DNA from 3 places in the Mycobacterium sp. RTGN4 genome. Region 2 is predicted to be linked to each of the others. Evidence: predicted binding sites of a transcription regulator. Region 2 holds the regulator's gene; each other region holds the start of a gene.
What was found. Region 2 encodes LexA, which represses DNA repair genes until DNA is damaged. Its sites were predicted from a motif close to CGAACANNTGTTCG; they were not measured.
Positions count from the first base shown of each region.

Region 1: the regulator LexA is predicted to act here: its motif matches at 2,439-2,452, upstream of SLQ30_RS08520 (error-prone DNA polymerase).
Region 3: the regulator LexA is predicted to act here: its motif matches at 2,943-2,956, upstream of cofD (2-phospho-L-lactate transferase).

Region 1 is NZ_JAPZLB010000003.1:324,169-331,674, reverse strand. It holds gene SLQ30_RS08520 (error-prone DNA polymerase) at 1-2,424, opposite strand, end outside; gene SLQ30_RS08515 (FAD-dependent monooxygenase) at 2,591-4,126, shown strand; gene SLQ30_RS08510 (hypothetical protein) at 4,176-5,069, shown strand; gene SLQ30_RS08505 (histidine phosphatase family protein) at 5,119-5,829, shown strand; gene SLQ30_RS08500 (DUF899 domain-containing protein) at 5,893-6,582, shown strand; gene SLQ30_RS08495 (DUF899 domain-containing protein) at 6,591-7,358, opposite strand; gene SLQ30_RS08490 (SDR family NAD(P)-dependent oxidoreductase) at 7,452-7,506, shown strand, end outside.
Region 2 is NZ_JAPZLB010000001.1:584,307-591,812, reverse strand. It holds gene SLQ30_RS02880 (molybdopterin-dependent oxidoreductase) at 1-20, opposite strand, end outside; gene SLQ30_RS02875 (acyl-CoA dehydrogenase family protein) at 178-1,338, shown strand; gene SLQ30_RS02870 (hypothetical protein) at 1,519-3,528, shown strand; gene lexA (transcriptional repressor LexA) at 3,539-4,198, opposite strand; gene SLQ30_RS02860 (LysM peptidoglycan-binding domain-containing protein) at 4,399-4,854, shown strand; gene nrdR (transcriptional regulator NrdR) at 4,941-5,405, shown strand; gene SLQ30_RS02850 (PhzF family phenazine biosynthesis protein) at 5,411-6,109, opposite strand; gene SLQ30_RS02845 (alpha/beta hydrolase) at 6,186-7,226, opposite strand; gene SLQ30_RS02840 (PAC2 family protein) at 7,265-7,506, opposite strand, start outside.
Region 3 is NZ_JAPZLB010000003.1:505,956-513,461, forward strand. It holds gene SLQ30_RS09380 (hypothetical protein) at 1-378, shown strand, start outside; gene SLQ30_RS09385 (coenzyme F420-0:L-glutamate ligase) at 389-1,732, opposite strand; gene cofD (2-phospho-L-lactate transferase) at 1,729-2,736, opposite strand; gene SLQ30_RS09395 (WhiB family transcriptional regulator) at 3,152-3,418, shown strand; gene SLQ30_RS09400 (metallopeptidase family protein) at 3,428-3,850, opposite strand; gene SLQ30_RS09405 (DUF3499 domain-containing protein) at 3,974-4,381, shown strand; gene SLQ30_RS09410 (phosphomannomutase/phosphoglucomutase) at 4,476-5,903, shown strand; gene SLQ30_RS09415 (TobH protein) at 5,900-6,973, shown strand; gene manA (mannose-6-phosphate isomerase, class I) at 6,978-7,506, shown strand, end outside.

The DNA.
Region 1 (7,506 bases), on a different contig from region 2:
GGACGAGTAAAACACCAGCGAGGCGAAGGACAGCGAATGACTTTCCGGGAAGCCAAAGTTCGCGAAGGCCTCCAGCTTCTCGTAGATCCGGTCGGCCACCGCGCCGGTGATGCCGTGCCGGGCCCGCATGCCGTCGTAGAACCGGCTGCGTAGCCGACGCATCTTCTCGGTGGACCGCTTGGAGCCCATCGCCCGGCGCAATTGATCGGCCTCAGCACCCGAGAATCCCGCGCAGTCGACGGCCAGCTGCATCAACTGCTCCTGAAACAGGGGCACTCCCAACGTCTTCCGTAGCGCTGGCTCCATCGACGGATGGTCATAGGTGACGGCTTCCTCGCCGTTGCGGCGCCTGATGAACGGATGCACCGATCCGCCCTGGATGGGCCCGGGGCGGATCAGCGCCACCTCGACGACCAGATCGTAGAACACCCGCGGCTTGAGCCTTGGCAGCGTGGCCATCTGAGCACGCGACTCCACCTGGAACACTCCGACCGAGTCAGCGCGCTGCAGCATCTCGTAGACCGCGGGCTCACTCAAGTCGAGCTTGGCCAGGTCGACCTCGATGCCCTTGTGCTCGGCGATCAGGTCGATGGCGTAGTGCAATGCCGAGAGCATGCCGAGCCCGAGCAGATCGAACTTCACCAAACCGATTGCCGCACAGTCATCCTTGTCCCACTGCAGCACGCTGCGATTCTCCATCCGCGCCCATTCCACCGGACAGACGTCGGCGATGGGCCGGTCGCAGATCACCATGCCCCCGGAGTGGATGCCCATGTGCCGCGGCAAATTCTTGATCTGCAGCGCCAGGTCAAGCACCGCCTCCGGGACGTCCTCGACGTCGAGTGAGTCGGCCAGTCCGTTCCACCGGCTGAGCTGCTTGCTCCAGGCATCCTGTTGCCCCTGCGAGAAGCCGAGCGCGCGAGCCATGTCGCGCACCGCACTGCGACCCCGGTAGGTGATGACGTTGGCGACCTGCGCAGCGTAGTCGCGGCCGTAGCGCTCGTAGACGTACTGAATCGCCTGCTCCCGCAGGTCCGATTCGATGTCGACGTCGATGTCGGGTGGCCCGTCACGGGCCGGCGACAGGAACCGTTCGAACAAAAGCTCGTTGGAGATCGGGTCGACGTGGGTGACGCCAAGCGCGTAACAGACCGCCGAGTTGGCCGCCGATCCCCTGCCCTGGGCCAGGATGCCGTTGTCCCGGCAGAACCGGGTGATGTCATGGACCACCAGGAAGTAGCCCGGAAAGTTCAGTTGCCCAATGATCTTCAGTTCGTGCTCGAGCTGCGTGTAGGCCCGCGGGGCATGCTCCGGCGTGCCGTACCGGTTGCGCGCACCGGTCATCACCAGGTGCCGCAGCCAACTGGCCTCGGTGTGTCCGGGTGGTACGTCGAACGGCGGAAGCTGTGGGGCGATGAGCGCCAGGCCGAAGGCGCACTGCTCACCCAGTTCGGCCGCGGCCGTCACCACTTCTGGACAGTGCGAGAACACCCTGGCCAGCTCCTCCCCCGACCGCAGGTGCGAACCACCAAGCGGGGCAAGCCAACCGGCCGCCTCGTCCATCGAGTTGCGCGCCCGAATGGCGCCCATCGCCATCGCCAACCTGCCGCGGGACGGTTCGGCGAAGTGCGCCGCTGTGGTCGCGACGACACCAATCCCGAAGCGTGGCGCCAGCGCGGCCAGCGCGGCATTGGCCTCGTCGTCGCGCGGGTGGCCGTGATGGGTCAACTCGACACTGACCCGGCCGGGGCCGAAGCGGTCCACCAGGTCCGCAAGGGCCGCCTCGGCCGCCTCCGGCCCTCCAGTTGAAAGCGCTTGCCGCACATGGCCCTTGCGACATCCGGTCAGGATGTGCCAATGCCCTCCGGCGGCCTCGGTCAACGCGTCGTAGTCGTAGCGCGGCTTGCCCTTCTCGCCTCCGGCCAGATGTGCCGACGAGATCTGACGGGACAACCGTCGATACCCCTCCGGACCGCGGGCCAGTACCAGCAGATGCGGCCCTGGCGGATCAGGGTGCTCGGTGCGCGGCGTGTTGCCCAGCGACAGTTCGGCTCCGAATACTGTCGCGACGTCCAACTCCTTGGCGGCCTCGGCGAACCGCACCACCCCGTACAGCCCGTCGTGGTCGGTCAGCGCGATGGCGCGCAGGTCGAGCCGGGCGGCCTCCTCGACCAGTTCCTCCGGGGTGCTGGCCCCGTCGAGGAAGCTGTACGCCGAGTGCGCGTGCAATTCGGCATACGGCAGCGATGAAACCGAACCCCGGCGCTCCCCAACCGGTTCGTAGGCACCGCGCTTGCGCGACCAGGCCGGACTGTCCCCGCCGTCGGCGTCCGGCTCGGGCAGCCGCTCACCCGCCCGCCGCGGCTTGCCGGAGAGCACGCGCTCCATCTCGCCCCAACTCGGCGGTCCGCTATGCCAACCCATCCGACAAGACTAATCGAACATGCGTTCGAACACTAGATCATAAAAAATGGGGCCGAAGCCCCTTTCCACCTTCAATTTATAGCGCACCCGGGGGCTTGCGGCAAGCCCCCGGTAGTGCCGCATACTCCTTGGCCGAGCCTTCAACCAGCGGAAATGAGAATTGCGAATGCCAGACATCGACACCGACGTGATCATCGTGGGAGCCGCCCCGACGGGCCTGACGCTGGCTCGCGAGCTGCGGTTGGCGGGAGTGCGCACGCTGGTGCTGGAGCGACTGCCCGAACCACGGGCGATTGCGAAGGCCGGCGGCCTCGGCGGGCGGATGCTCGAAATGCTCCGCTACCGTGGCCTGCGCGAGCGCTTCGAGACGGCCAGCGGCAAGCCCCGCCCGATGCCCAACTTCCCCTTCGGCGGGCTGCACGTCGACCTCACCCAGCTCGCCGACAACCCGATGGAGGCGCTGCTCCTGCCCCAACCGCAGATGGAGCGCCTGCTCGAAGAACTCGCCAGCGAGCTCGGCGCCGAAATCCGCCGCGGCCACGAAGTCGTCGCGCTGAGCCAGGATGACGCGGCAGTGACCGTCGACGTACGCGGGCCGGCCGGACCTTACCGGCTCACCGCGCACTACCTGGTGGGCTGCGACGGCGTCCACAGCCGGATCCGCGAAATGGCCGGAATCGACTTCCCCGGCGTCACCTATCCGGAGGTCAACCGGCTCGGCTCGTTCACCATGCCCGACTCGCTGACCCTGCGCGACGATGGCGACTACGAGGTGCCCGGTCTTGGCCGGCTCCGCTTCGGCTACACCCAGACGGCAACCGGTGTGTTCGCGATAAGTTCCTATACCCCAAACGATCTGGGTGTCTATACCAACGAGGAGGAGGACCGTTCGTACGATGACGACGAGCCCATGACGGTGGCCGAATTCCAGGACAGCATCCGCCGCGTGCTCGGATCCGACCTTCCATTGGGCGAGCCAATTCGGTTGACGCGCTTCACATATGGCGCTCGGCAGGCCGAGCGCTACCGCGCGGGACGGATCCTGGTGGCAGGCGATGCGGCCCATCAGTTTCCGTCCGGGGGCGTCGCGGTCAGCGCCGCCATGCTCGACTCCGTCAACCTCGGCTGGAAGCTCGGGGCCGAACTCGGCGGCTGGGCGCCGCCCGGGCTACTGGACACGTACCACGACGAACGGCACCTCGCCGGTACGCGGACGTTGTTGCACACCAATGCTCAGGTGGCCCTGAGGCGCGGACTCGACTCGGCCGCCGATGCGCTTCGGAAAGTCTTCTCCGAACTGCTCGGCGACGAGCAGGCTCAGCGGCGCATCGCCGCCTTCATCGCCGGATCCGACATCCACTACCCCATGCCCGGTGCCAACTCGCACGCCTTGGCAGGCAGCTTCGCACCCGACCTCACCCTGCAGACCGATCGGGGCACGACGAGCGTCGCACACCTCATGCACACCGCCCGGCCGGTGTTCCTCGACCTCGCTGACCGCAAGGGCCTCCGCGAGCTCGCCGGAAACTGGCACGGTCGCGTCGACATCTACACGGCCACAACCGATCAGCGACCCGCCGACGCGATCCTGATCCGCCCGGACGCGTACGTCGCCTGGGCCGCAGGCGTCGATGAGCCCGACGACGTCGCGGTGCCAGCGTTGGGCGAAGCACTCGCGCACTGGTTCGGCTCACCCTGCTGACGTCGCCGTCAATCCTCTACGATTCCCTAACCTACGGAAGGGACGGCGAATGGCGTCGAAGGCGGCACCCAAGTACATCGGCTATGTCGGAGGTGTCGCCGTCGCGGCGGGCATCGGCACCGCGTTGGCGGTGGCGGGTCAAGGCACCGCGCATGCCGACGAGAAGGACGCGGGCGCAAAGAGCGGTGCGGTTGACGCCGGCCCCAAGAAGACGGAGGCCAAAACGCACGGGCTCTCCAAGCCGCTGTCCAAGGTCGGAAGCCAAGCCGAGAAGGCCGTCGGCGACGCAACCAAGAAGCTCACCGCAGCAGTCACCAAGGCGCTGAAGCCGACGGTCAAACCGCAGACCGCGAAGGTCAAGCCGGCCGCCAAGGAGTTCGAGGCCGCGCAAGTCAAGCTGCTGAAGGCGGCGTTCACACCGAAGAAGGCCGCGGTCACGCCGACAGTCAAGAGCGACACCTCCGCCAAGTCCGTTGCCGCCGCCGAAGCCGCAGGCGATGCCCCCTTCACCAATCCGTTCCGCGCGGACGATCCGGACCCCGACGACATGCCCACACCGGTCCTGGGCCTGAGGGATACGTTCGTCGGCGTCTTGGACCCGACGCTGCAGCCGTATGCGCGTGAGGGTTTCGAGGCGGCCTACCGCGTCACCCAGGTGTTGCCGTGGGTCAATACCGTCGTCCCGGTCACCAAGATCCTGCCTGCCGTCGCCCAGGCGCTCGCCGGCGACGACGAGGCGAAACGAGCGAGCCAGGTCGTCGTCAACGAGCTGCTCAAGACCACCCAGCCGGTTTCGCTGCTGTATTACGGGTACGACGAGTTGGCCGACCTCGCCAACGTCGAGGACACCGCCAGCGCACTCAAGCAGCAGTTCTATTCGACCGTGTGGGACACCGTCGACCCGCTCGGACTACTTCACGTCGAGGGCGAGAGCGGCATTTGATTCGAGCCCAGTCGGCCCGAAAGTCTTGTGCGTGGGCCAGACTTCGTGCATGTCCGTCGCAATAGTCCGCACCCTTGGCGTGCTCGTCACCCTGCTGCTGGTCCCGATGATTGGCCCGGCGCCGGCATCGGCGGCGCCGCGGGACATCACGATCACGTTCGTTCGGCACGGTGAGTCCGAGGGCAACGCCAGCGGGTTCATCGACACCACGGTCCCTGGCCCATCGCTGACGCCCAAGGGCGAGCAGCAGGCCAAGGCCGTCGCCCAGACGCTGAGCGGCGCGAAGCACGACGGCATCTACGCCTCGACGATGATCCGCACGCAACAGACCGCACAACCGCTCGCGGACGAACTCCACCAGCCGATCGTCGTGCTGCCTGGACTCCGCGAGATCGAGGCGGGTGACTTCGAGGGCCAAGCCGAACAGAGCGCCGTCGACGGCTACCTCGAACCGCTCAAGCAGTGGTTGGCGGGCGACCGCTCCGCACGCATCCCCGGGTCCGTCGACGGCAACGAGTTCGACGCCCGCTTCGACGAGGCGGTGGCCGCCATCTACGCCAGCGGTGAGCAACAGCCGGTCGTGTACTCGCACGGGGCGGCCATCTCGATGTGGACCATGATGAACGTCCGCAATCCCCGACCCGACCTCGTCGCGGCGCAGCCGCTGCCCAACACCGGCATCGTCGTCGTCCGCGGCAATCCCGAGGACGGCTGGACGCTGCTCGACTGGAACGGCACCAAGGTCGACGGATCGCGATGATTTCCGGGCGCTGACGCGGTCAACACTCCTAGAGCCACCCACCCCGAAGCCTCTGGAGGAACCGTGACCGAGCAGACTGCCACCGCAGTGCCCCCCGTCGTCGATCAGGACACCTGGCGTGCCGCCCTCGACGACCTACGCCGACGCGAGAAGGCCGCCACCCGTGAGCTCGACGCGATCGCGGCGCAGCGCCGCCGCTTGCCGATGGTCGAAATGCCGGACTACACCCTGATCGGGTCCGACGGGCCCATCAGCCTGGCCGACGTGTTCGACGGCCGCGCACAGCTCATCGTCTACAACCACATGTGGTTCGACGACGCAGAGTGGCAGTGCGGCGGCTGCACGGGATTCACCTCTCAGTTCACCCGGCTGGAGTTTCTTGAGAGCTACGACGCCAGGTTCGTCATCGTCACGAACGGACCCATCGACGAAGCCTTGGCATACAAGGCCAAGGTCGGCAACAAGATGGACTGGTACTCGTCGTCGGAGAGTTCCTTCGGCGCCGACGTCGGGGCGGCGCCCGGCCAGGGCTTCGCGGTCAACGTCTTTCTGCGAGACCGCGACACCGTCTACCGCACCTGGCACACCGACGGCCGCGGCACCGAGCAACTCAGCCACTCCTTCGCGTTGATCGACCTGCTGCCGTGGGGCCGCCAGGAGGAATGGCAGGACTCACCCGACGGCTGGCCGCAGGTGCCGACCTACACCAAATGGCTGGACTCCCCCGACATAGCGCGGATGTACGGCAGCTGACGAGCCGATCACGGGGTGTCGACACCGTCCCGCGGCCGGGGCCTCGCCGATATTTGGCCCGCAGCAATACCGCCTTGCAGCTGCTCGATCCATCCCTCGGACGACGTGGCGTCGCCGTATTCGTCGTGCCAGCGCCACCATTCGGCGGTCGGGGTCTGCGGGTAGCCCTCGGGTGAGTCCTCCCACTGTTCCTGGCGCCCAAGCGCGGTCATGTCGAGGTAGCTCCAGGTATTCACAAACGCCTCGTCACCGCGGTTGTTGATGAAGTAGGTGCGGAACACAGTGTCGCCGTCGCGGATGAACGCGTTGGTGCCGTGCCACTCGTCGCAGCCGAAGTCAGCGTCGAAGTCGTCGGTGATGGTGTACCACGGGATGTGTTCCCAGCCCATCCGCGCCTTGACCCGCTCGATGTCGCCCTGCGATGCAGGCGAGGCGTACACGAACGTGGTGTCGCGGGCGTTGAGGTGGGCAAGATTGCCGATGTGATCGGCCATGAGAGAGCATCCGACGCAGGCATGTTCGGGCCAGCCATGAACGTCGGGCTGCAAGAACGCGCGGTACACGATCAGTTGACGGCGGCCACCGAACAGGTCGAGCAGGCTCGCCTTGCCTTCGGGTCCGTCGAACTCGTAATGCTTGTCCACGGCCAGCCATGGCATCCGGCGACGCTGGGCAGCCAGCGCGTCACGGGCGCGGGTCAGCTCCTTCTCCTGCACCAGCAGTTGCTGCCGTGCAGCCTCCCACTCCGGCGCCGACACGATCGGGGGTGTGTTCATTCCAACTCTCATGCATTTACTGACACCGGCCGAGCCACGAACTGAGCGCAGGCCAACTTCGATCACTCGTCGAATCTGCGCCAGAATGCGTTGATGACACAAAGACTTGACGGCACGGTGGCCTTGGTAACGGGGGCCAGCAGCGGCA
Region 2 (7,506 bases):
AGGCTCGAACCGGACGCCATGCGGGCAAGTCTATTCGGGGCGGGCGATCGCCGTGCCCCCCGCGGTCGCCACGGGGCGCTCGGACACCCGGTACCGCCGGTACCAACCATCCGGTTGGGTGAGATAGGGTCGGCTCGACTCTTTCTCGCATCCCTCGTCCCACCTCGGAGGTCATCCATGGGCGTCATCAAGTACGAGCGCACCCTCTTCGAACCCGAACACGAGCTCTTCCGCGACTCGTATCGCGCCTTCCTCGAGCGCCACGTCGCGCCGTTCCACGACCAGTGGGAAAAGGACAAGATCGTGGACCGCGAGGTCTGGCTCGAAGCCGGCAAGCAGGGCTTTCTCGGCATGGCCGTGCCCGAGGAGTACGGCGGCGGCGGAGAGCCTGACTTTCGCTACAACGTCATCGTGACTGAGGAGACGACCGCAGGCCGCTATAGCGGGCTCGGCTTTTCGCTGCAGAACGACATCATCGCGCCCTATCTGCTGCGGCTCGGGACCGACGAGCAGAAGCAGCGCTGGCTGCCCGGATTCTGCTCGGGCGAATTGATCACGGCGATCGCCATGACCGAGCCGGGCACCGGCAGCGACCTGCAGGGCATCAAGAGTCGTGCGGTCAAGCAGGACGATGGCAGCTGGGTGCTCAACGGCTCGAAGACCTTCATCACCAACGGCATCAACGCCGACCTGGTCATCGTCGTCGCGTGCACGGACCCGGAGAAGGGCGCACTTGGGTTCTCGCTGCTGGTCGTCGAGCGTGGCATGGACGGGTTCGAACGTGGCCGCCACCTCGACAAGATCGGCCTCGAGGCCCAGGACACCGCGGAACTCTCCTTCACCGATGTCAAGGTGCCTGCCGAGAACCTCCTCGGCGACGAAGGGCAGGGTTTCGTCTATCTGATGCAGAACCTGCCCCAGGAGCGAATCAGCATTGCGGTCATGGCCGCCGCGGGCATGGAGGCCGTGCTGGAGCAGACCTTGCAATACACCAAGGATCGCAAGGCGTTCGGCAAGCCGATCGGAAGCTTCCAGAACACCCGATTCACGCTGGCGGAGTTGTCCACAGAGGCCACCGTCGTCCGCATGATGGTCGACGAGTTCCTCAAACTGCACCTCGAGGAGCAGCTGACCGTCGAGCAGGCGGCCATGGCCAAGTGGTATTCCACCGAGGCACAGGTGCGCCTGAACGACCGCTGCCTCCAACTGCACGGTGGCTACGGCTACATGCGCGAGTATCCGGTCGCCCGGGCGTACCTGGACTCGCGCATCCAGACGATCTACGGCGGGACGACGGAGATCATGAAGGAGATCATCGGACGCAGCCTTGGCGTCTAGTCGGCTCGCCGACCTGCTCTGGCCAGCGATTTCATCCGCTGAATCTGATTTTGGAAGCCGGTGTCTTCTGCGACACATTGCCGCTCCAGCGTGTATATCCCTCAAGATGGACGTCGACTAAAGCAAAGTTGACGGGCGCGATGTTTGCAGGGCCGCTTGCGCCGATCGCGGGGAGGACTGATGACCGGATTGCGAACCCTGTTGGGTACGACGTTGGGGCGTGTGACGGTGAGCCTCGTGACGGCGGTCGCCGTCGCGTTCCTCGCTCCGCCTTTGGCGTCGGCTGACCCGATAGGAGATGCCGACGCAGCGATGACTCAGGCCTGGGAGGCCAGCGGCGGTGCGACGGGATCGCTGGGCATCAAGGACGGCGGCGCGTACCCGGCCGGGGCGGGGTTCGGTCAGAACTTTGCGGGCGGGAAGATCTTCTTCACTCCGGAGACCGGCGCGCACATCATGGCTGGTGCGATCCTGGACAAGTACCTGTCGTTGGGCGGGCCTGCCGACGGCGATCTTGGCTTCCCCAACATCGACGAGGGCGCCGGTAAGGCCCCGGACAGTCGCAACACCACCTTCAGCGCGGCCGACAATCCCGTCATCTTCTGGACGCCCGACGCCGGCGCGCACGTGGTGCGAGGGGCCCTCAACGCCGCGTGGGACAGGCTCGGCGGATCCGCGGGTGTGCTCGGGGTGCCGACCGAGGACGCGGTGTACCGCGGCGATCTGGTGAATCAGACGTTCACCGGCGGCCAGCTGTCGTGGAATCGCAAGACCAACGCCTTCACGACCACCCCACCAGAACTCGCGGAACAGCTTGCGGGCCTTCAGGTCCCGGGTGACGTGACGTCGGCGATCAACGCCGCGCGCAGGGTCGCAGGCGGACCGATGGGGCCACTTGGGGCCGCAGACGGCGGGCAGTATCAGATCCCGCCGGATGGCGTCGGCCAGAACTACGCAGGCGGCAAGATCTTCTACAGTCCTGCCACCGGCGCCAACGTCGTAACGGGTCAGAGCCTGGCGAAGTACGAAAGCGTCGGGGGTCCGCAGGGCGATCTCGGCTTCCCGACGAGCAGCGTGGGCGACGGTGGGCTGGCCCCGCAAAGCTCGATCGTGACGTTCGCCGCCCCCGACCAACCGGTGATCTTCTGGACGCCGGACTTCGGCGCTGTCATCGTGCGCGGCGCCATGAACGCGGCGTGGGCCAAGCTCGGGGGAGCGACGGGCGACCTTGGTGCGCCGACGGCCGATCAGACCGAGAACGGCGAAGAGGTCACCCAGAAGTTCAACGGTGGCGCGATCACCTGGAACAAGGTGACCAACGAGTTCAGCACCGAACCCGCGAAACTTGCGTCACAACTTGCCGGGCTGGAGATTCCAGGGCTGAAGGCGTTGCAGGCGCCACCTCCCGGACAGGTCTCTACCGCCAACAGCGACAAGTGGTACACGTGGCACCGCTGGTGGCTGTTGGCCATCGTCCCGATCGTGGTGCTACTCGTTGCGGTGGTGATCGGTGTGTTGTTGAATCGCCGACGTCACGACGATCAGCCGTTGGACGGGTTCGACGCCGGTTACCCCGGTGACCACGACGACCACGAGCACGACGACTTCGACGACTTCGACCACGACGAACACCGCGACCTCGAGTCGCGGCCGCAGCCCGTCATCGGCATCGGCCCTCCGGTCCAGTACGCCCCGGTGAGCATGTGGGCGATGCCTTCGGACACGGGTAGTTCCGACCCCGCGATTCGTATTGCGCCCAACTCGCCTCCGCCGACAGAAGAGCCGCCCTCGGCTCCCCAGGCCGATCCCAAGGACGACTTCCAGGACGACCCGGATTCGGTCGATACCGCGCCCACCGAGATCGCTTCGGAGCCCGAATCCGATCACCAAGAGGCGCGCGAACCCGATCACGACGAGGAGCCTGAGCCCGATCACGAAGAAGAGCCCGACTCCGGTCCGGCCAGTGGTCGGCACGCCGCGATCATCATCGAGGAGCCGGCGCCCGCAGAGACGTCATTGCGCTTGGCGACGGAGGACGCATTCCACGCGCCCGATGGCTACCCGGTCAAGGCCGACACCAAGAGCGGCCTGTACTGGCTGCCAGGCAGTGAACGCTATGACGAAGCACGAGCGGAAATCTGGTTTGCAAGTGAAGAATTCGCGCTGACGAACGGATTCGTGAAGGCCTGAGCTTCGCCCGTCAGATCTTGCGGATGACGGTGACGACCTTGCCCAGGATCGCGGCATCGTTACCGGGAATCGGGTCGAACAACGGGTTGTGCGGCATCAGCCACACCTGACCGCCGGTGCGCTTGAACGTCTTGACGGTCGCCTCTCCGTCGATCATGGCCGCCACGATGTCGCCGTTGTCGGCGACGTTCTGCTGCCGGATGACCACCCAGTCGCCGTCGCAGATCGCTGCGTCGATCATCGATTCGCCGACGACCTTCAGCAGGAACAACGAGCCCTCGCCGACGAGCTCGCGGGGCAGCGGGAAGACGTCCTCGACGGCCTCCTCGGCCAGAATCGGCCCGCCGGCGGCGATCCGGCCGAGTACGGGCACGTAGGTCGGCTCCGGCAGCGCGTCGGTTCCTGCGACGTCGGTGGAGACGGTCGTGGTCACGGGATGGTCATCGGTCCCACGCACGTCGACGGCGCGTGGCCGGTTCGGGTCACGCCGGAGGTAGCCCTTGCGCTCCAGCGTGCGCAGTTGGTGTGCGACCGACGAGGTGGACGTCAAGCCCACGGCGTCGCCGATCTCACGGATGCTAGGCGGATAACCCCTGGTGGTGACGGAGTTGCGAATGACGTCGAGGATGGTGCGCTGACGTTCGGTCAGGCTCGCTGCGCTATCGCTCATGCTTGCGAATGTAGTCGTACCGGTTCTGATAATCAAACATGTGTTCGAGGCGTGTCGCTGCGCTGCTCGGACGGAATTTTCTTGTCGGTGGCCCTGGTTATGGTTTGCAACAGTTCGATCACATGTTCTATTAATCGAACAGATGATCGATTATGGTTTCGAACACAGGAGCGAATAGCGCTACGAGGAAGGCCCCGAAGATGACCATCATCACCCGTGAAGACCCCACTGATCTCGTCGTACGTCGAGTGCGTCCTCGGCAGGACGTGCGACGCCGTCCGCGGTCGACCCGCCCGCATGGAGCGGCGCATCCCTACCAAGGCACCGGAGTGCTGATGTCGCGTGCATCGCACCGCCGCCGGCCGATCACTCCGCTGTCGACCGTCCTGCTCGCGCTGATCGCCGGCGCCGTCACCATTTGGCTGGGACTGGTCGCGCAACTCGGTGGATCCGTGACGTCGTCGGACTCGCCTGAGGCCATTCCCAGTCAGCTTGCGGTGGTCAGGGTCCAGTCGGGAGAGTCGTTGCAGCAACTCGCTGCGCGGATTGCGCCCGATGCGCCCGCGGCGGCGGTCGTCGATCAGATCCGCGAATTGAACAAGCTTGGCTCGGGCACTGTGGACGCTGGTCGAACGCTGATCGCCCCCGTCGGCTGATCAGCCGACATGCGCCGTGAAATTCGCTGCCGTGCAACGGTACGCTCGTATGCGTCCCCCGTAGGAGCACGCGGCGAAGGAGCGGTATGCACTGTCCTTTCTGCCGCAATCCCGACTCGAGGGTGGTGGACTCCCGTGAAGCCGATGAAGGCCAGGCAATCAGGCGTCGCCGATCCTGCCCGGAATGCGGCCGCCGGTTCACCACCGTGGAGACCGCAGTGCTGGCGGTAGTGAAGCGCAGCGGGGTCACCGAACCGTTCAGTCGCGAGAAGGTCATCAAGGGTGTCCGTCGGGCCTGTCAGGGCCGTCAGGTCGACGACGACGCGCTGAATCTATTGGCGCAGCAGGTGGAAGATGCCGTTCGCGCCACCGGATCACCCGAAGTGCCAAGCAACGAAGTCGGCCTCGCGATCCTTGGTCCATTGCGAGACCTCGATGAAGTCGCCTATCTGCGATTCGCGTCGGTCTACCGGTCGTTCTCGTCGGCCGATGACTTCGAACGCGAGATTGAAGCGCTGCGCGCGCACCGCGGCGTGTCCACTTCGGGCTGACGCGGTCAGTCGAGCTGTCGAACGCCGTCGTCGACGACGCGTCCCGCGACCTTCACCCAACCCTCCGCATTCCAGCGGGTGCTCAGCTGCGAACCCTTGCCCTGCGTTATTTCGAGGTCGCGACTCAGGTGATCCGTGATGCGAACCGCGGCGGCGCCTGTCGCCTCGTCCTCGCGAATGCCCAGATTACTGGCGAACAATCGCGACCGAATGACGCCCGCGTCCCGGTCAATCCACGCCCACACGTAGTGGTCGACGTCATCGGAGTAGTCGTCGGGATCGGCGCCCAGGACCTCGTCGACCGAACTCAGCTCGTAAATGGAGAAGGCGGGCGCCCATTCGGAGCGCGCTCTGATGACGGTCAATTCGCCGTCCGGCCGGGTGTCGTATTCCACCTGAACGACGCCCGCCGGCACCTGGAGTGTATTGATCGGTGTCCCACGATTCTTCAGCCACCACGACAACCCGACCGTGGGATGTCCGGCGAACGGCAACTCCGTCGCCGGGGTGAAGATGTGCGCCCGTGCGGTGCTGACGCCGGCCGCTGGCAGCTCGACGAAAATCGTCTCGCTGTAACCCAATTCGGTGGCGACGCGCTGTCGATCCGACGGAGCGATGACGCTCGAGTCGACCACGCCAAGTAGATTGCCGAAGTTGCCTGCGGAGTCGGTGAAGACGCGTAGCACGCTCACGTCGATGGCCATGGCTCGATGCTACGTGGTGTCGTCGGACCGGTGGGGCGGCCGAATGCGGCGGGGGAGATGTGTGGCGCGTAACGGCTCAGGTGGCGCTGCGCTCGTCCTGCCCCATTGCGTCGAGCACGGCCACGCGGGTGTCGATCGTGCCGGTGATGGTCTGTTCGCTAATGCCGGTGCGCAACAGGTTTCGCAAAACATCGTGGTCGTAGACAGCGGGTTCGGTGGAGTCGATGAACTTCTCAACGAGCTCGACGAAGCGGTCGGGATCGTCGTGGAACGGGAAGTGGCCGGATCCGTCGAACACCTCGAGTTGAGAGCCGGGCATGGCCGCGTGTGCCATCCTGGCGTGCTCGACAGGGATGACCGAGTCGCGGGATCCCCAAATGAGTTGCACCGGTACGGATTCCGTCAAATAACATCGATCGAGCATGGTGACTACCTGACCGCGCCAGTCTACCACCGCACGCAGCGTACGGGCGAACGCCGACGACGCGGTGGGCTCGGGTAGGTCGTTGAGAATCCGAACGACGTCGGGTAGGTCGCGGCCGACACCTGTGGAGCCGAAGAGCGCGCCGCCGATGCGGCCGAGCACCTGAAGGGCAGGCAGCACCATGGGTAGCCGCAGCAGGGCGAGCGCCTCGCTGCCCATGGGCACTGAAGCGATGCGCAGGGCGATGTTGACGTCCTTGGTGACACCGCCTGCGCCGACGAGGATCAATCGCTCCACCAATTGCGGAAACTGATAGGCGAACTGCATGGCGACACCGCCGCCGAGCGAATGGCCGATCACCGTGACGTGTTCGATGTCGAGCACGCTGAGCAGATCACGCATTCCGTTGGCGTAGGCGGCCACCGAATAGTCTGCACGCGGCTTGTCCGACTTGCCGTGACCAAGCAGGTCCGGCGCGATGACGGTGAATCGTTGGGCGAGCTTGCTCTGCACCGTCTGCCACGTGGTCGAGTTGTCACCGATTCCGTGGATCAGCAGGATGGCGGGTCCGGTCCCGGCGACCCGGAACGCGCGCCGATAGCCGTGGATGGTGCGGTACTCCAACGTCGGCGTGAGCTCGCGCACGGGGCGCAAGTTGGGCTTTCGTTTGGTCTTGCTCTTTTGATCAGACACTGTCGCCAACTCCTCGCCAACTTCACTGTCGGGCCCGGCTAGGGCGCTGCACCGCCGTCGTCTCCGCCCGCGGACTCGTCGCCGGCCTGCTGAGCGAGGAACCGCTCGAACTCGGCACCGAGTTCGTCACCGCTCGGCAGGTCTTCGTCACGTGCTAGCAAGCTCCGATTTTCCTGAGCAGAGACGAACGCATCGTACTGGCGCTCCAACGCGGTCACCACTTGAGCGACCTCCGCACTTGATTCCACCTGTTCGTTGATCTTGTCGTGGACTTCTGCGC
Region 3 (7,506 bases), on a different contig from region 2:
GTGGGCGGTTTCGCGCTGGCCTGGTCGATGGCGGCGAATCTGCGCTTCGGCCTCGAGGGCATTCCGGTGCTCGGCCTCGCAGTCACGCCACTCCACGGTGGGCTGCTCATGGCAGGGGGAGCGCTGGCGATTCTGGCCTGCCTTGGACGCTGGACGACCGTTGCGTTCATCGCGATCGCGGCAGGCGGCTGGGCGACCCTGACCATCGTCTGCGCCGTCGAGGCCGCCCACCATGCCCCCGGGCTGCTCGGATTCGACCCGCGCGACACCCTGCTCTACGGCGTCCTTGGCGCATACAACCTCGCGCTGTGCATCTGGCTGGCCCCGACGCTCCTGGCGGACTGGCGGTTGGCGCGGACTGGTTCGCCTCAGCACTAGCCGCCCGGGACTACCGCTCGATGAGTAGCTCGTCGGTCGAAACCGGGTCGCGCGGTCCCGACGGTTCGGCGGGATGGCCAATCGCGATGGCGCCGAGGGGCTCCCAGTCCGCGGGCAGCGAAAGCGCGTCGCGCACCAAGTCGGCGGCGAAGATCGTGGATCCGATCCAGCAGCTGCCCACGCCCCGCACGGCGAGTGCCACCAAGAGGGCTTGGACCGCGGCACCGACGGCCACGGTGAACATCGTGTGCTCGGCGGCGGTGCGCTCCGCGTCCGGATACGAGTGCGCCCCATCGGGAACCATGAACGGGATGACGAGTTCCGGAGCGTCGTAAAGCAACTGACCGCGGCCGAGGCGCCGCTCTACCGAATCCGCCGGACGTCCGTCGCCGGTCAGGTCGGCCCGCCATTGGGCCTTCATGCGGTCCAACAGGGCGAGCCTGGCCGCGCCGTCGCGCATCCAGACGAACCGCACCGGCCGGGTGTGGTGTGGGGCGGGAGCGGTCAGCGCCTCTGCGACGGCTGCCTCGACGACCGCGGGATCGACGGGATCGGGCGCGAAGTGGCGGACCGAACGTCGTAGCAACTGAGCCTGGCGTCGCCCGAGGTCGATGGCCTCCTCGGTGCCGAGCCAGAAGAGGTCCTCCTCGCCGGCGCGGACCAGGGTGCGGCCGTTGGTGCCGTCGTCGTGCAGCGTCAGGCCGCGCACCACGGCGACGGGGATACCGGACAACTTGCCCTTGACCAGATCGGCCGCGGCAGCGAGCTCGTCGGCGACGGCCACCTCGGTTACCAGTAGCTCGTTGCCGTGGATGTCCTCGGCGCCCGCGTAGCCGTGCAGCACCGTGAGGCCGGCCGCGCCGATGGCGGCATCGGTCTGCCCGTTGCGCCAGGCCCGTCCCATCGTGTCGGTGACCACCACTCCGACCGTGACGTTCAGCAGCTGCTGCAGTCGGGTCCGCAGTGTCGCGGCGCTCCCGTCGGGATCGACTGGTAGCAAGGCGAGTTCGGCAGAATCGACATTGGAACCGTCTACTCCGGCCGCCGCCTGGACCAGTCCGATGGCGTTCTCGGTGATCAACGTCCGGCCCTTGCGTGCCAGCACGCGCACGGCCTCCTCGTCGATCAGCTTGCGCCGCAGTGTGTCCCGCTCCTCGGGGTCCGTTGGCGCCGCGACTATCCTGCCTTCGCACTTGGACATCACCTTGCTGGTGACCACCACGACGTCATCAGTTCGCAGCCACGGCGCCGCATCGGCGATGGCCGCGGCCAGGTCGTCGCCCGGTCTGAACTCGGGAAGCCCCGTCACCGGCAGGATCTCGACGGCGGCAGCCGTCCCGTGGTCGACGCTCATCGCTGCCTTCTGCTTGAGCCATCCGCCAATTCGACACCTGCCCTGACCATTTCGGCGGTGGCTTTCGGGTCAGTCATGATCAGGGGTATCCCGCGTACCTCGACGCCGTCGATCACCGCGCTGTCCGCTTCGTCGATTAGCCAGCCGTCCAGAATGCCGACGGCCGAGCGGGCGCCGAAGTGGGCGCCGACGGCTTCGGAGCTGGTTTCCACGCCGATCACCGACAGACACTCGTCGGCCATGCCGCGCAACGCTTTACCCGCGACGATCGGTGAATAGCCGATGACCGGGGCCGTCGTCGAGCGCAGTGCGCCGCGGATCCCGGGCACGGCGAGGATGGCGCCGACGCTGACCACCGGGTTGGACGGCGCGAGGAACACGACGTCGGCGTCGCTGATGGCTTCTGCCACCCCTGGTCCTGTGGTCGCCTGCTCCGACCCGACGAAAGCGAAACCGTGGGTGGGTATTTGGGCGCGGTAGCGCACCCACCATTCCTGGAAGTGGATGGCGCGTCGCTCCCCATCGGTGGGATCGGTGACGACGACGTGTGTTTCGCAGCGCTCGTCGCTTGCCGGGAGTAGCCGCGCCCCTGGCTCCCATCGCGCGCACAGCGCTTCGGTGACCTGAGAAAGCGGATACCCGGCCCGCAGCATTTGGCTACGCACCAGGTGGGTGCCGAGATCGCGGTCGCCGAGTCCGAACCAGTCGGGCTGGACCCCGTAGGCGGCGAGTTCCTCCTTGGCGTGCCAGGTTTCGTTGCGATGGCCCCAGCCCCGCTCCGGATCTATACCTCCACCTAAGGTGTACATGCAGGTGTCGAGATCGGGGCAGATGCGCACGCCGTGCATCCAGGCGTCGTCGCCAACGTTCACGACCGCGGTCAGTTCATGATCGCCTGCGGGTCCGGTGGCTTGCCCGGCAAACTGTCCGAGGCCAAGGTATTGCTGCACGCCGAGTAGGAATCGGGCCCCGCCGACTCCGCCGACCAGAACGGTGACTCTCACATCGTCTGACACTAGGCCTTTGCTCATGATCAAGGTCGATGGCGGGGGCTGTGACCGACACGCCAGGTAACCGACGCGCCCGGAATTGGTAACGGGATGGTATGAAAAACCGCTCTAGAGCTTGACCGGTGCAGCTAACACGTGTCTAATCACATCAGTGTCATTTCGAGGTTGGCCGGCCGGTTCCGGTGTCGCAGACCGAGATTCGATCACTTGTTCGAATGGAAGAGCCCCACGGACGTGGAACGGTTCGACTTAGGGAAGCGCTAGAAAGGTGAGGAGGCGGCAAATGTCTTATGAGCACGTCGATTTCGACCATGTCATCCGATTCGACAGCCGGATGCTCGGCTCAGTAGGCAACACACCGCACACGAACACGGGACCGGCCCAGTTGACCCCAACTGGACGGCCGCAATTGAGTTTGGTTCCGGAGGCGGTCGACGACTACGCGACCGGTGACGACGACGACCAGTGGCAGGAACGCGCGCTGTGTGCGCAGACCGATCCCGAGGCGTTCTTCCCCGAGAAGGGCGGCTCCACCCGCGAGGCCAAGCGCATCTGCTTGGGCTGCGAGGTCAAGGACCGCTGCCTCGAGTCCGCGTTGGCCAACGACGAGCGCTTTGGGATCTGGGGTGGCCTCTCCGAACGTGAACGCCGCCGCCTCAAGCGCGGAATCATCTGACCGACCGACCTATTCGTCGTCGATCGTCGGGTCGATAACGGAGGGTTCTACGCCCAAATAGGTGGCCACCTGCGCCACCAAGACTTCGTGCAACAACTCGGCCAAGTCGGCGGTGTCCTTCGCCCGCCGTTCGATTGGCTTACGAAACAACAAGATTCGCGCCCTAGTTGCGTTCCCCCGCACGTCGACGCCTGCGGGGATGAGCAGGGCGAGCGCTATCGGACCGTCTGCGATCACTTCCGGCGGCCACTGCACGTTCTCGGGATCCTTCGGAGCGATCCGCGGAATCTCGTCGACGGCGACGTCCAACGTCGAGACGCGGTCGGCCCAACGCCGCTCGATGGGTTCGTACGCCTCGAGCACCGCCATGTCGAACCGCTCGGCCCGGCTTCGCCAGCCCGGCACCGTCGGGGGAAGCAGCGGACCTCTCATCTCACGACCTCGGCGGGAACGCGGGTCGGCCATGACCGTCGATCGTAACGGTTGGAGATCGGGCCGCCTGCGTCTGCGCGTGTCCGGCGGCACGCAGCGACGTTGCGCGATAGCCTCGTGTCCGTGAATGCTCCCCGTCGCTGCTGCAGGCCCGGGTGCCCGCACTACGCCGTGGCGACGCTGACCTTCGTGTATTCGGACTCGACTGCCGTCGTCGGCCCGCTGGCGACCGTCTCGGAGCCCCACTCTTGGGATCTGTGTGTCCTTCATGCCGGCCGGATCACCGCGCCGCGCGGGTGGGAGTTGGTACGACACGCGGGGCCCCTTCCGACATATGGCGACGACGACGACCTGGTGGCCCTTGCGGACGCCGTGCGTGAAGGTCGCGAGGTGCCCGGGCCCATCGGTGCAGTGGCCGCCGGCTTCTCCGATCCCACCGGGGGTGCCGTCATGGCGCCGCCCGCTCCGAGAGCCGAACACAACGGCCGCCGCCGCGGACATCTGCGCGTCTTGCCGGACCCGACCGACTGACCCCGCCCGGTCAGACTCGCTGACCGTCGGCGTGGCGATTCGCGAGCCGATAGGCTGGCGCCAAGCGTCCGCCGATCGAGGGGAACCCAAAGTCATGTCCCGGCCCGCAGCGGCTGTCAACCGCGTCATCAAGGCGTATGACGTACGGGGTCTGGTTGGCGAGGAGATCGACGAGCAGTTCGTCTTCGACGTCGGCGGGGCCTTTGCGCGGTTGATGCGCGCCGAAGGGGCGTCCGACCCGGAGATGAACCGGCGGGTGGCCATCGGCCACGACATGCGGGCCAGCTCGCCGTCCTTGGCGGCCGCCTTCGCCGATGGCGTTGCGGCGCAGGGGCTCGACGTGATCAGGATCGGGCTCGCCTCGACCGATCAGCTGTATTTCGCTTCGGGTTTGTTCGACTGTCCCGGCGCGATGTTCACCGCGAGCCACAACCCCGCCGCGTACAACGGCATCAAGCTGTGTCGTGCGGGCGCCAAGCCCGTCGGCAAGGACACCGGCCTGACCGACATCAGTGCAGAGGTCATCGACGGGGTGCCCACCTACGACGGTCCCACCGGCACGATCGAAGACCGCGACGTGCTCGTCGACTATGCCGAGTTCCTGCGTTCCCTCGTCGACATCTCGGACATCCGCCCGTTGCGGGTGGCCGTCGATGCGGGCAACGGGATGGGCGGACACACCACGCCTGCCGTGTTGGGCGCGATTCCGCCGATCACCCTGCTGCCGCTGTACTTCGAACTCGACGGCACGTTCCCCAATCACGAGGCCAATCCGCTCGACCCCGCCAACCTGGTCGACCTTCAGGCGTGGGTGGTCGAATCCGGCGCCGACATCGGGCTGGCCTTCGACGGGGACGCCGACCGCTGTTTCGTCGTCGACGAGCTCGGCCATCCGGTCTCGCCGTCGGCGGTGACGGCCCTGGTGGCCGCGCGTGAACTGGGTCGCGAGATCGGCGCCACCGTCATCCACAATCTGATCACTTCCCGCGCGGTGCCCGAGCTGATCGTCGAGCGCGGTGGCACGGCCTTGCGTTCGCGGGTCGGGCACTCCTACATCAAGGGTCTGATGGCGGAGACTGGCGCGATCTTCGGCGGCGAACACTCCGCCCATTACTACTTCCGGGACTTCTGGGGAGCCGACTCGGGCATGCTCGCCGGGCTGCACGTGTTGGCGGCCCTTGGCGAACAGGACCGGCCGCTCTCGGATCTGATGGCCGACTATCAACGCTACGAAGCCTCCGGCGAGCTCAACTTCACGGTCACCGACGCGCCCGCGTGCGTGGACGCCGTATTGAAGTCGTTCGATGGCCGCATCCGGTCCCTCGACCACCTCGACGGCGTCACCGTCGATCTGGGCGACGGCGCCTGGTTCAACTTGCGAACGTCGAACACCGAACCGCTGCTGCGGTTGAACGTCGAGGCGCGCACCACCGACGAGGTCGACGAGATCGTCGGACACGTGGCCGCGATCGTTTCTTCGGGCAGTGCGTCTGTCGCTTCTGGCAGTGGGGCTGCCACGTGAGCGCCCCCCACGCCACCATCGACCTCGACGACGTCGAGGGCTTGCTCGCCGCCGACCGCGAGGGGCTGCTGCGCGCGGCGTCGATGGCAGGCGCGCAGATGCGGGCGACCGCCTCCGCGCTGGACGAGGGCGTGCTCGACCCGCTGCGGTCGGACCTTCCGCCCCGCACGGTGAGTTGGGTCGCCACTGGGGGCACGGCCGCGACCGCGGGGAACCTGCTGGCCGCGGCGCTGGGCGGCTCGATGGCTGCGCCGTTCGTGGTCGAACGGGAGGTGCCCCCGTGGATCGGGGCCTTGGACGTGCTTGTCGTAGCCGGTGACGATCCGGCCGATCCGGCCCTAGTGGCTGCCGCGGCCTCCGGCATCAGGCGTGGCGCGCGGGTCGTCGTCGTCGCGCCCGAGGAAGGTCCGCTCCGCGAAGTCGCCGCGGGCCGGTCGGTCGTACTGGGTCAACGGCTCGTGGTGCCCGAGGACTTCCGGTTGATGCGCTACCTGGGCGCCGGGCTCGCGATCCTGCGCGTGATCGACCCGGGCATGCAGGTGGACCTGACCGCGCTCGCCGACGACCTCGACGCCGAGGCGCTGCGCAACAGTGCGGGCCGCGAATCGTTCACCAACCCTGCCAAGCGGCTGGCCGAACGCATGTCGGGCAGGCGACTGGTGCTCGCAGGCGACAACGCGGCGACTCTGGCTCTGGCTCGCCACGGCGGCACGATCATGCTCCGGGTGGGGCTTGAGGCAGTTGCGGCGGTCGAGCTTTCCGATGCTCTCGTCGCGGTGCGGGGCGGGCTGGCAGGGCAGACCAGCGACTACGGGTCCTCGTTGTTCCACGACGAGGAACTCGACGGCCCGCTGCCAGCGAGAGTGCGTACGGTCGTATTGACGACAGGTGACGAGCGCTCGGTGCTCGCCACCAGGTTGGCCGGGTTCGACGACATAGACGTCATCAGCGCCGAAGACGTACCCGACGTCACGACGCCGACCGTAGGTGGTAGACCAGAACAACAGTTGGCGCTGATGGCGGTGCGGCTGGAGATGACTGCGGTGTACTTGAGATTGGCGCGGGGTTAGCACGGTGGATCTGCTGCGCGGCGCGGTGCGAACCTATGCGTGGGGTTCGCATACCGCAATCGCCGAATTCACTGGAAGGCCCAGTCCCACAGCGCATCCCGAGGCCGAACTATGGCTCGGCGCACATCCTGGCGATCCGGCTCAGCTCGAAACCGATCATGGCGAGCAGTCGCTGCTCGATGCCATCAAGGCCGACCCGGAGGGCCAGCTCGGCCTGGCCACCCGCGAGCGGTTTGGCGATGCGCTGCCGTTCCTGGCCAAGGTGCTGGCCGCCGATGAGCCGCTGTCACTGCAGGCGCACCCGAGTACCCAGCAGGCGCGGGAGGGCTTTGCCCGCGAGGACAAACTCGGCATTCCGGTGTCGGCGCCGACGCGTAACTACCGCGACCGCAGCGACAAACCCGAGCTGATCGTCGCGCTTGGCCCCTTCGAGGCGCTCGCAGGTTTCCGCCCGGTCGACCGCAGCATCGCGTACCTGCGGGCACTCGCCGTCCCCGAGCTCGACCCGTTCGTCGGCCTGCTTTCCGGGCAGC